2 regions of the Mesorhizobium sp. WSM4845 genome follow, and region 1 is predicted to be linked to the other one. Evidence: predicted binding sites of a transcription regulator. Region 1 holds the regulator's gene; the other holds the start of a gene.

Region 1 (5,609 bases):
CCTTACGGCATTGTGTGCGGCCGTCACGCGCTCACGCCGCAAAACGCACCTGTGCTTCATGGCAGCGTTGCTGTGCGCGCTTGGTGTGCTCGCCGCCAAGGTTGAAACCTGGCGCGCCGGAACGAAGATGCTCGGTTCGGAAATCCAGACCCGGCTGACCGGCCGTGTCGTCAGGCTCGACCAGATGGCGAACGGCCGGATCAGGCTGACCATCGATGTGATGTCGACCGCCCGGCCGACACTGCGTTATGCACCCGAACGTGTCAGGGTGTCGGCACGCAAGATTCCCGCTGAGATGACCGCAGGCTCGGTGGCAACCGGCTATGTGAGGCTTCTGCCTCCGACTGGCCCGGTCAGACCGGACAGCTTTGACTTTTCCTTTGACAGCTATTTCGCCGGTATCGGTGCCAGTGGCTTTTTCCTCGGCAGTCCAAAGATCGTCGTCTCCGAAGATGCACCGTTAACCGCACGCCTTTCTTCGTCGATCGAGAAGGCGCGCGAAACCATCGCCGACCATATCAGGGACAGCATCGGTGGTGCCGAGGGGGAGATTGCCGCTGCGCTGATCGTCGGCGTGCGTGCCGGCATCCCCGAAGAGATAAACGAATCGATGCGGCGCACCGGCATCTACCACATCATCTCCATTTCCGGCCTGCACATGGCGCTTGTCGCCGGCACCGTCATGGGATTGCTGCGCGGCGCCTTTGCGCTGTTTCCCGACTTTTCGTCGCGCCGGCCGGTCAAAAAATATGCGGCTGCTGCCGCACTCGTCTCCATCGCTGCCTATCTGATCTTTTCCGGTATCGTGGTCGCGGCTGAACGCAGCTTCATCATGCTGGCGGTAATGCTTGTCGCCGTGCTGTTCGACCGGGCGGCACTCACCATGCGCAACCTGGCGATTTCGGCCATCGCCGTTATCGTCGTGTCGCCGCACGAGGTGGTCGGCGCAAGCTTCCAGATGTCGTTCGCCGCGACTGCGGCTCTCGTGGGCGCCTATGCCGGTTGGTCCGACTATCGTGCCGACAGGGCCAAGGCGCCGCGACAGCGACGGTCACCGGTCGCTTTCGTCACGCGCAAGCTCGTCGCCGGGGCAGGCACCATCGCAATGACCTCCATCATTGCCGGCAGCGCCACCGCGCTCTTCGCCATCTGGCACTTCCAGCGCGTCTCGCCGCTCAGCCTGTTCGCCAATCTGGCCGTCATGCCGATCGTCACGATCGTCATGTTCCTGGCCGTCCTCAGCGCCTTGGCAATGCCTTTCGGCCTCGACGGCCCTTTCCTCTACATGATGGGCAAGGGCCTGACGGCGATGATTGCAATTTCGGGATGGATATCGGAGCGTTCGCCCGTCGATGCAGTCGGCCTGATTTCGTTGCAATCGGTTCTGCTGGTGACGGTCGCCTTAGTCATCGCCACGATGGCGACGACATGGCTGCGGCTTGCCGCACTTCCCTTTGCGCTCGCCGGCCTGCTGACGATTTCCGAGACGCGCACCCCCGACGTGCTGATCTCGGAGGATGCGCATCTGGTGGCGCTGCCGATCGGCGGCGGCGAACTTGCCGTCAACCGGATGCGTTCGAACGAATTCACCACCGACAACTGGAAACATGCGCTGGTTTCAACAACGATCGTCGAGCCGGAGACATTCGAAAAAGGAGATGTGCGGTTCGACATCGCCGATCCGGCCGACCTGCCGCCGGGAGCGCCTTTCACCTGCACTGCCGGCCTGTGCCTGGCCCGGCATCCGTCCGGCGCGCTCATCGCGCTCGCCGACAACCGCAAAACCGCGCGGCCGGCCTGTGCCTTTGCGGATTTGATCGTCATCGACGATGCCACAGCCTATTACAAACTCTGCCGCAACCCGCTGGTTCTCGTCGTCACCAAACGGCAGCTCGCTCGCATGGGCAGTGCCGCCGTCTTCTTCGATCCGCTATCGGCGAAGACGCGCGCAGAAATCCGTTTTGCCGTCAGACAGCCATACAGGCCTTGGCATGAGCAGCGGCGATTTTCGCGCGAGGCGAGGGGCCTGCCGCCATACCGCAGGGCCGAGAAACCCAAGAAGCCTGCCGTTCAGTAACGCCGGATCAGTCCGACGAGCTTGCCCTGCACCTTGACCCGGTCCGGCCCGAAGATGCGCGTCTCGTAGGCCGGATTGGCGGCTTCCAGTGCGATCGAGGCACCTTTGCGGCGGAATCGCTTCAGCGTCGCTTCCTCCTCGTCGACCAGAGCGACAATGATCTCGCCAGGCTGGGCGGTGTCGGCGTTGCGGATGATAACCGTGTCGCCGTCGAAGATGCCGGCCTCGATCATCGAATCCCCCTTGACCTCCAGCGCGTAGTGCGTGCCGCCGGTGATCATGTCCGGTGGCACCGAGATCGAATGCGTCTGGTGCTGGATGGCGTCGATCGGCACACCGGCAGCGATGCGGCCCATCACCGGTATGGAAACGGTGGCAACGACGTCGTCGTCATTGCCGGCCGCACGCATGCGCGAAGGCGCCGGCTTGATCTGGCGTCCGAGGCCGCCCTGGCCAAGGCTGCCTTGAATGACGCTCGGCGAGAATTTGCGCGCCGCATTGAGGCCCGGCGCGATCGAATCGGGCAGGCGCAGCACCTCCAGCGCGCGGGCGCGGTTGGGCAGGCGGCGAATGAAACCGCGTTCCTCCAGCGCCGTGATCAGCCGGTGGATCCCCGATTTGGAGGCGAGGTCGAGCGCTTCCTTCATCTCGTCGAACGAGGGCGGAATGCCGCTTTCCTTCAGTCGCTCGTGGATGAACATCAGCAGTTCATGTTGTTTGCGTGTTAGCATCGCGACCCCCAACAGAATCAGAAAAACAAACCCAGAACAAACACTATCTGTTCCAGTTGTGTTCCGCAACCATTTAAAGTTTAATGAATGTGTTGACGTTTTGTTCAGCGTAGCATCAGCACGCTGCAGGCGGCGCCCGCTGCGGCCGCGGGAGCGAATGGCTCGCGCACGACCAATCCGTTGGCGTCGGCCAGCATTCTGAGCATCGAGGAATCCTGGACACTGAACGGCGTTGCCTCAAGCGTGCCAGCTTCTTCCTTCACCACCGCGCGTACATAGTCCTGCCTGAGATCGTTGGCCGGCATGGCGGCGCCGAGCCGCGCCTGACGCATGTCCTGGCGAAACGCGCGGCCGCCGAGCCGCGCCAGCAGCGGCTTCAGAAAGAGCTGCGTGCAGACCAGGCTGGCCACCGGATTGCCGGGCAGGCCGATGCAGCGGATGGCGCCCAGCCGCCCGAACATCAATGGCTTGCCGGGCCGCATGGCGATTTTCCAGAAATCGAGCGCCATGCCTTCGCCGGTCAGCACGTCATGGACGAGGTCGTGGTCGCCGACCGAGGCGCCGCCCAGCGTAACGATGACGTCCGCGCCTGCGGCGACGGCTTTTTTCACCAGCGCGGCGATCGCCTCCTTGCGGTCGGGGGCGATGCCGAGATCGAGTGCGCAGGCGCCAACCGAGCGGGCCGCGGCGGCGACGCCATAGGCATTGGAGGAGATGATCTGGTCGGGGCCAAGGTCGCTGCCCGGCGGCAGCAATTCGTCGCCGGTGGCGATGATGGCGACCAGCGGCCGTTTCACCACGCGGACCTGCTGGTGGTTGGCCGACGCCGCCAGCGACAATGCCGCGGGATCAAGCAGGCGGCCTTTCTCCAGCAGCATGTCGCCCTGCAAGAAATCGAGCCCGAGGCGGCGGATGTTGCGGCCTTCAACCGTCGGCGCGGTCACTTCGACCATGCCGCCGCCGAGGTCGCGGACATTCTCCTGGATGACGATGGTGTCGGCGCCTCCGGGAAGCGGCGCGCCGGTGAAGATGCGCACGGCCTGCGCCGCGCCGACTGTTCCGGCAAAGCCTCGTCCGGCCGGCGCTATGCCGATCACCGAAAGTCTCGCGGGCACGGACGCGACATCGTCGGCCCGCACGGCATAGCCGTCCATGGCCGACGCGTTGAATGGCGGCTGGGTGCGGAGCGCCATGAGCGGCTCCGCCAGCACGCGGTCGGCGGCATCCATCAGGGCGACGCTTTCAGCCTGCAAGGGCGCAGCATCCGCAAGCAGGTGCTCGAGCGCCTCGGCGACCGCAAGCAGCGCCATTATTGGCCTGCCCCCTGGGCATCCGCCTTGTAGTCGCCGGATTTGCCGCCGGTCTTTTCCACCAGCCTGATGCCGGAGATCGCCATGCCGCGATCGACCGCCTTGGCCATATCATAGATGGTCAGGCAGGCGACCGAGACGGCGGTCAGCGCTTCCATCTCGACGCCGGTCTTGCCGGTGACACGGGCCAGCGCCGTGACCTTCAGGCCGGGCAGCTTCGCGTCAGGTTCGATGTCTACCGATATCTTGGTCAACAGCAGCGGATGGCAGAGCGGGATCAGCTCATGCGTCCTCTTGGCCGCCATGATGCCGGCGATGCGCGCCGTGCCCAGCACGTCGCCCTTCTTGGCATCGCCGTCGAGAATCATTTTCAGCGTTTCGGGCCGCATCGAGACAAGACCTTCGGCGATTGCCGTGCGGGTCGTCTCCGCCTTGTCGCCGACATCGACCATATTGGCTTCGCCTTCCGCGCCAAGATGGGTGAGGGCGGCCGACATCGTCAGGTCACCCTGGAGCGACGTGCGTCCGTTTGGACGCACAAACTACACTCTGACGCTTTGTATCTATGCATCATGCTCTCCGAACATCGATTGCGATTTTCGGGCAGATGCATTGGCGGGCGCCTTGCCCGTCAAAAGCAGGTGCGTCGCAGTGGCCACGTCCTGTTGCCGCATCAGGCTCTCGCCGACGAGGAAAGTGCCAATGTCGCTCCGTTCCAGCCTGCGGCAGTCCTGGTGCGAGAAAATACCGCTCTCGCTGACCAGCAGCCGGTCGGCCGGCACCATCGCCGCGAGCCGCTCCGATGTCTCGATGCTGGTTTCGAACGTCCGCAGATTGCGGTTGTTGATGCCGATCAGCCGCGACGACAGTTTCAGCGCGCGTTCCGTCTCGGCCTCGTCATGCACCTCGACCAGCGCGTCCATGCCGAGCTCGAACGCCGTCGTTTCGAGTTCCCTGGCCACGGCGTCATCGACGCTCGCCATGATGATCAGGATGGCGTCCGCGCCCCACGCACGGGCCTCGAACACCTGATAGGGCTCGAACAGAAAATCCTTGCGCAAAGCCGGCAATGTCACGGCGCTGCGCGCATCGGTGAGGAATTCAGGCGCCCCCTGGAAAGACGGCGCATCGGTCAGCACCGAGAGGCAGGCAGCCCCACCTTTGGCATAGGCCGTGGCCAGCGCCGGCGGATCGAAATCGGCGCGGATCAGGCCCTTGGACGGGCTCGCCTTCTTGATCTCGGCGATCAGCGCGAAACTGCCGGATTTGCGTTTGGCTTCAAGGGCCGAGAGAAAGCCGCGTGGTGCGTCGGCATCCTTTGCCCGCGCCTTGATTTGGGCAAGCGGCACCCGCGCCTTCGCCGCCGCGATCTCGTCGCGCTTGTAGGCTTCGATCTTGCGCAGGATATCAGACACGGCGCTATCCGTTCGAAATCTCGACCAGCCGGTCAAGCACCTTTAGCGCCCGGCCGCTGTCGATGGCTTGCGCCGC
Region 2 (5,609 bases), on a different contig from region 1:
ATCTCGACCACAAGGTCGATGTCTCGTTCCAACTCCTCGACCATGACGACAAGCGGCTGAGAGCCTACCAGGAAATCCGCCATGTCGACGGCTGGCTCGCTGCCACGTCCGAATCACTGTCGCTGCATGTCGACATGTCCGGACCGAAGGTGGCGCCCTTCCCGGCCGATGTCCTGGCCAAGGTCGAAGTCATGCGCGCCGCCCATGCGGCGCTGCCGATGCCTGAGCGCGCCGGCCGTTCGATCGGTATTCGTCGCAAGACGCTTGAGCCGCAGTCAGAGCGCCGTTAACCTTACCAGGGTTTTAACGTGAACAAGCCGAATTGAGGCGTTGAACGACTCAGCCGGGTGTTCGAAAACCGTCCGCATTGCGATACTGGCAGCGGGGGCTGAAGCGGTTCGGGGAAATTGCATGAAAACCGATATCAAGGTCGAGGCGGACAGGCTGGCGGCCGACCCACGCATCAGCGACTACGATTTCTGGCGATCGCTGAAGAACCTCAACTATGAAATTTTTGCCATCGCCAACAACAACGAGCCGATCCCTTTCGCCATGATCCGCTGGCGCGCCATCCTGAAGCAAGCACGGATGAAGCGCGGCCACGCCTGATCGGTGCGGGAAGAAGTAGGTTCGTTGTTCGATTGCTTTTTCTGGGGCGTTTGCGCCGCCCCTCATCCGGCTGCCGCCACCTAGAGACGGGGAGAAGGGAGCTTGCCGCAGCCTCGGCGCTCTTTCAGCAACGCCCGCAAATTGGCGAAACCATTGATGACAGCGTCCTTCTCCCCGTCACTATACGGGGAGAAGTGCCCGGCAGGGCGATGAGGGGCGGCGCGACTTTTTCCAGTTAAGCTGATGTATTGACGAACACTGCCGCAAGCGGCGAACGCGCCACCACCGGCGACGACTGGATGATTGCGGTGTTGGTCATCGCAAACGGAATGATGCGATCGATCACCCGTTCGAGTTCGGCCACCGAGCCGACATGCGCCAGCGCGATGAAACAGTCCTCGCCGGTCACCCGATCGCACTGGGCGATTTCCGGCAAGTCGCGGATGATCTCGGCGACCGCAGCCAACTGCCCGGGCACCGGCCTGATCCGCAGCCATGCCGACAGCTTAATGCCGAGCGCGGCCGGGTTGATCCGCACAGTATAGGCCTCGATCACACCGCTCTCCTGCAGCCGCTTGATGCGCTCGGCCACGCTCGGCGCCGACAGGCCGACCGAGCGCGCCAGTTCGGCAGTGCTGGTGCGCGCATCCTTTTCCAGCAGGCGCAGGATTTTCAGATCCGCCGCATCCAGATCAGCATTTTCGTTTCGAATGCGTTTCAGGAAAAACTCCTTTGTTCAGGAGAATAAACGATCTCTTTGATTGGCCATTGCCCATATAAACAGGTAAATCTGCCTGCGATAATGATCATATGGATGATCAAGCGCAAGCCCCAGCTGCTATCCCAGCCCTCGGCGGCCCTGTCTTTGGCAGCCTGGCGACATCGCTGCCGCCGCATGTCTGGTTCGGCGTCAGCGCTGTGTTTCATTATCTCGGGCCGGCTTTCGCCGTGCTGCTTTTCCCGCATGTCGGCGTGCTCGGCATGGCCTGGCTGCGCATCGTCACGGCCGCCCTTGTCTTTGCGCCGCTGACCCGGCCGTGGACGGTCTTCGCCCGCGCCGACCGGCCGACACGACTGCTGCTTCTCGCCTTCGGCGCCTGCCTCGGCGTGATGAATTGCTCCTTCTACCTGGCGCTCGACCGCCTGCCGATCTCGCTAGTCGCGGCGATCGAATTCGTCGGCACCATCGGCGTTGCGCTGATCGGCGTCAGAAGCCCGCGCAACCTCGCAGCGCTTGCCGTTGCCGTCACCGGCACCTTGCTGCTCATCGACGTCAAATGGTCAAGCGACCCGATCGGGCTGTTCTGGGCTTTCCTCAACGGCGCGCTGTTCGTCGGCTACATCGTGCTTGGCCATCGCGTTGCCCGCGCCGGCGCTGGCGACGGCATCGCCGGCCTGGGCGCCGCCATGGCGGTCGCCTGCCTCATCGTGCTGCCGATCGGCTTCACCGATGCGCTGCCGGCTTTCTCGGCGCCGCCACTGCTCATCGCCGCCGTCGGCGTCGGCATCTGCTCGTCGGTCATCCCCTATATCTGCGACCAGCTTGCCATGTCGCGGCTGCCGCGATCGAGCTTCGCGCTGATGCTGTCGTTGCTGCCGGTCACCGCCACGCTGATCGGCGTCATTGTGCTCCGCCAGATACCCAGCCCAACCGATTGCATCGGCATCGCGCTGGTGGTGGCCGGCGTCGCTTTTCACAAACCGGCAAATGCCTGATCAGGCAAGCTTCTCCTTGAGAAAGGCGATCGTCCGGCCCCAGGCGAGGTCCGCCGCGTTCTTGTCGTAGCGAGCCGCCGACGTGTCATTGTTGAAGGCATGATTGGCGCCTTCATAGACATGGATCGTGTACTCGACTTCGGCTGCATCGAGCTCCTTCCTGAAGGCGTCGATACCGGCATTGATACGGGTGTCGAGCCCGGCATAATGCAGCAGCAGCGCCGCCTTGATCTCCGGCACATCCTCGGCCTTCGGCTGCATGCCGTAATAGGCGACAGCGGCAGCCAGATCCGGCGCATTGGCAGCCAGTGTGTTCACCGTGGCGCCGCCCCAGCAGAAGCCGACCGCGCCGACCTTGCCGTTGCCATCCTCGCGGCCCCTGAGGAAAGCGACCGTTGCGACCGCATTGTCAGTGGTTTGCGCCGGATCGAGCTTGGAAAACTGCTCGCGCGCCTTGTCGTCGTCGGCCGGCGTGCCGCCGAGCGGCGACAGGAAATCCGGGGCCAGCGCAACGAAGCCTTCCAGCGCCACGCGCCGCGTCACATCGCGTATATGCGGGTTGAGCCCCCTGTTCTCATGCACGACGATGACGGTGCCGAGCTTGCCGGACTGGCCGGCCGGCTTGACCAGATAGCCCTTCATCTCGCCACCGCTGCCGGGATAGCTGATGTCCTCGCCCGTCACGCGTGAATCGTCCTCGGCAACAATCGCCGCCCGGGCTGAATTCGCCGCCAGCAGCGGCGCGATTGCGGCGGCCGCCGCACCTGATCCGGCAAGCCTGGTCAATTGTTCCATGAAGCGCCGCCGGTCGAGCGTCAGATGCGTGTATTCGTCATAGGCGTCGATCATAGCCTGGGTAATGGCGGGCCTGTTGACGGCGGGGTTGGCAGGGCTCGGTTTTGTCATGGCGCTCTCCTCGGCTTCGGGAACATGTCCGCCGCGCAAGATAGGGTAGAAGCCCGCACGGTCCAGTCACGGATCGGTGAGGCGCTGCTGACGCGAGCGCAGGTCCGCCAGACCGGCGGCTGGTCCAGGATGACACCGTTCGACTGGTGCGCTGTCCCACTTTCTCCGACCCGCCGTGCCTGTCGAGCAGGCCGGCGCTATGGCTGGCGTGCCATAGGATTTGCAACTCCCCCGGCTGGACAGAGAACAAAACGGAGACACTTCTGGCCTTTCGCTGCCGAATCACTACATTCGGGGGAGATGTCCGGCTTTTCGGAAGATATGCCTTTTTTTGATGAACCGAACGCGCGGCCCGTGGCCCCGTCGGGCATTGCTGCGCGCGCCATGGCTGCCCGCAGCGGCCATGCCAATGCGCCCGATTATCTGAACGGGCTCAACCCCGAGCAGCGGCTGGCGGTGGAAACCACCGAGGGTCCGGTGCTGGTGCTGGCCGGCGCCGGCACAGGCAAGACGCGCGTGCTGACCACCCGCATCGCTCACATCCTCGCCACCGGCAAGGCCTTCCCGTCGCAGATCCTCGCCGTCACCTTCACCAACAAGGCGGCGCGCGAGATGAAGCAGCGTATCGGCCTGCTGATCGGCGAAGGCAATGTCGAAGGCATGCCGTGGCTCGGCACCTTCCACTCGATTGGAGTGAAGCTGCTGCGCCGCCACGCCGAACTTGCCGGGCTCAGATCCGACTTCACCATTCTCGACACCGACGACGTCGTGCGCCTGATCAAGCAGCTCATCCAGGCCGAAGGGCTGGACGACAAACGCTGGCCGGCCAAGCAGTTCGCCCAGATGATCGACGGCTGGAAGAACAAGGGGCTTGGCCCCGCCGAGATTGCCGAGGGCGACGCCCGCGCCTTCGCCAACGGCAAGGGGCGTGAACTCTACAAGGCTTATCAGGAGCGCCTGAAGACGCTGAACGCCTGCGACTTCGGCGATCTCCTGTGCCACCCGATCCGTATCTTCCGCGCCAATCCGGACGTGCTGAAGGAATACCACAAGCGCTTCCGCTACATCCTCGTCGACGAGTACCAGGACACCAACACCGCCCAATACATGTGGCTGCGGCTGCTGGCGCAGCGGCCGGATGCCGGACGAGCTTCAACATCAACAGGTTTGCAAACGGCCGAAGGCCGCAAGCCCGACCGGGCGTCCGAGCCCTTGCGAGGCCCCTCCCGCGACGCCGAAGGCGCGCAAAAAAGGGGGGCCGGGCCCGCGCCGGCAGGCGCGGAACAGCCCGTGAGCGAAAATAAAGTCAACATCTGCTGCGTCGGCGACGACGACCAGTCGATCTATGGCTGGCGCGGGGCCGAAGTCGACAACATCCTGCGCTTCGACAAGGATTTCCCCGGCGCCACGATCATCCGTCTGGAACGCAACTACCGCTCCACCGCGCACATCCTCGGCACCGCCTCCCACCTCATCGCCCACAATGAAAGCCGCTTCGGCAAGACGCTGTTCACCGAAAAGATCGCCGAGGACGACGAGAAGGTGCATGTCCATGCCGCCTGGGATTCCGAGGAAGAGGCGCGCGCCGTTGGCGAAACCATCGAGGCCTACCAGCGGCAGAAGCACAATCTCAACGATATGGCCATTCTTGTCCGCGCGTCCTTCCAGATGCGCGAGTTCGAGGACCGCTTCGTCACCCTTGGCCTCAACTACCGCGTCATCGGCGGCCCGCGCTTTTACGAGCGCCTCGAAATCCGCGACGCCCTGGCCTTCTTCCGCGTCGTCGCGCAAGGCGCAGACGACCTCGCCTTCGAGCGCATCGTCAATGTGCCGAAGCGCGGGCTGGGCGAAGCCACCATCCGCCAGATCCACGACACCGCCAGGGCGCTGCGCATCCCGATGCTGGAGGCTGCAGAAAAACTCGCTGAGAGCGACGAGCTGAAGCCAAAGCCGCGCGCAGCGTTGCGCGAGGTCGCCGCCAATTTCGAGCGCTGGCAGAAGGCGCTGGAGACCACGCCGCACACCGAGCTGGCCGAGACCATCCTGGAGGAGAGCGGCTACACCGACATGTGGAAGAACGACCGCTCTGTAGAAGCGCCCGGCCGGCTGGAAAACCTCAAGGAACTGATCCGCTCCATGGAGGAGTACGAATCGCTGCGCTCCTTCCTCGAACATGTAGCGCTGGTGATGGACGCCGAGCAGAACGCCGAGCTCGACGCCGTCAACATCATGACGCTGCATTCGGCCAAGGGCCTCGAATTCGAGACAGTTTTTCTGCCCGGCTGGGAGGAAGGACTGTTCCCGCATCAGCGCGCGCTCGACGAGGGCGGCCGCTCCGGGCTCGAGGAAGAGCGGCGGCTGGCCTATGTCGGGCTGAC

The links. The regulator LexA, encoded in region 1, represses DNA repair genes until DNA is damaged. The targets are predictions, from matches to a motif close to TGTTCNNNNTGTGTTCNG.
Region 2: a site for LexA is predicted at 3,474-3,491, ahead of AC0L2C_RS27140 (ATP-dependent helicase). Genes of this name have one in related genera too.

Annotation. Positions count from the first base shown of each region.
Region 1 is NZ_JBVVQA010000005.1:238,883-244,491, forward strand. Features, by position in the region: gene AC0L2C_RS08690 (ComEC/Rec2 family competence protein) at 1-2,077, shown strand, start outside; gene lexA (transcriptional repressor LexA) at 2,071-2,808, opposite strand; gene AC0L2C_RS08700 (molybdopterin molybdotransferase MoeA) at 2,913-4,118, opposite strand; gene moaC (cyclic pyranopterin monophosphate synthase MoaC) at 4,118-4,615, opposite strand; gene trpC (indole-3-glycerol phosphate synthase TrpC) at 4,682-5,533, opposite strand; gene trpD (anthranilate phosphoribosyltransferase) at 5,538-5,609, opposite strand, start outside.
Region 2 is NZ_JBVVQA010000030.1:71,404-77,012, forward strand. Features, by position in the region: gene AC0L2C_RS27115 (thioesterase family protein) at 1-290, shown strand, start outside; gene AC0L2C_RS27120 (hypothetical protein) at 412-609, shown strand; gene AC0L2C_RS27125 (Lrp/AsnC family transcriptional regulator) at 845-1,330, opposite strand; gene AC0L2C_RS27130 (EamA family transporter) at 1,420-2,325, shown strand; gene AC0L2C_RS27135 (dienelactone hydrolase family protein) at 2,326-3,231, opposite strand; gene AC0L2C_RS27140 (ATP-dependent helicase) at 3,532-5,609, shown strand, end outside.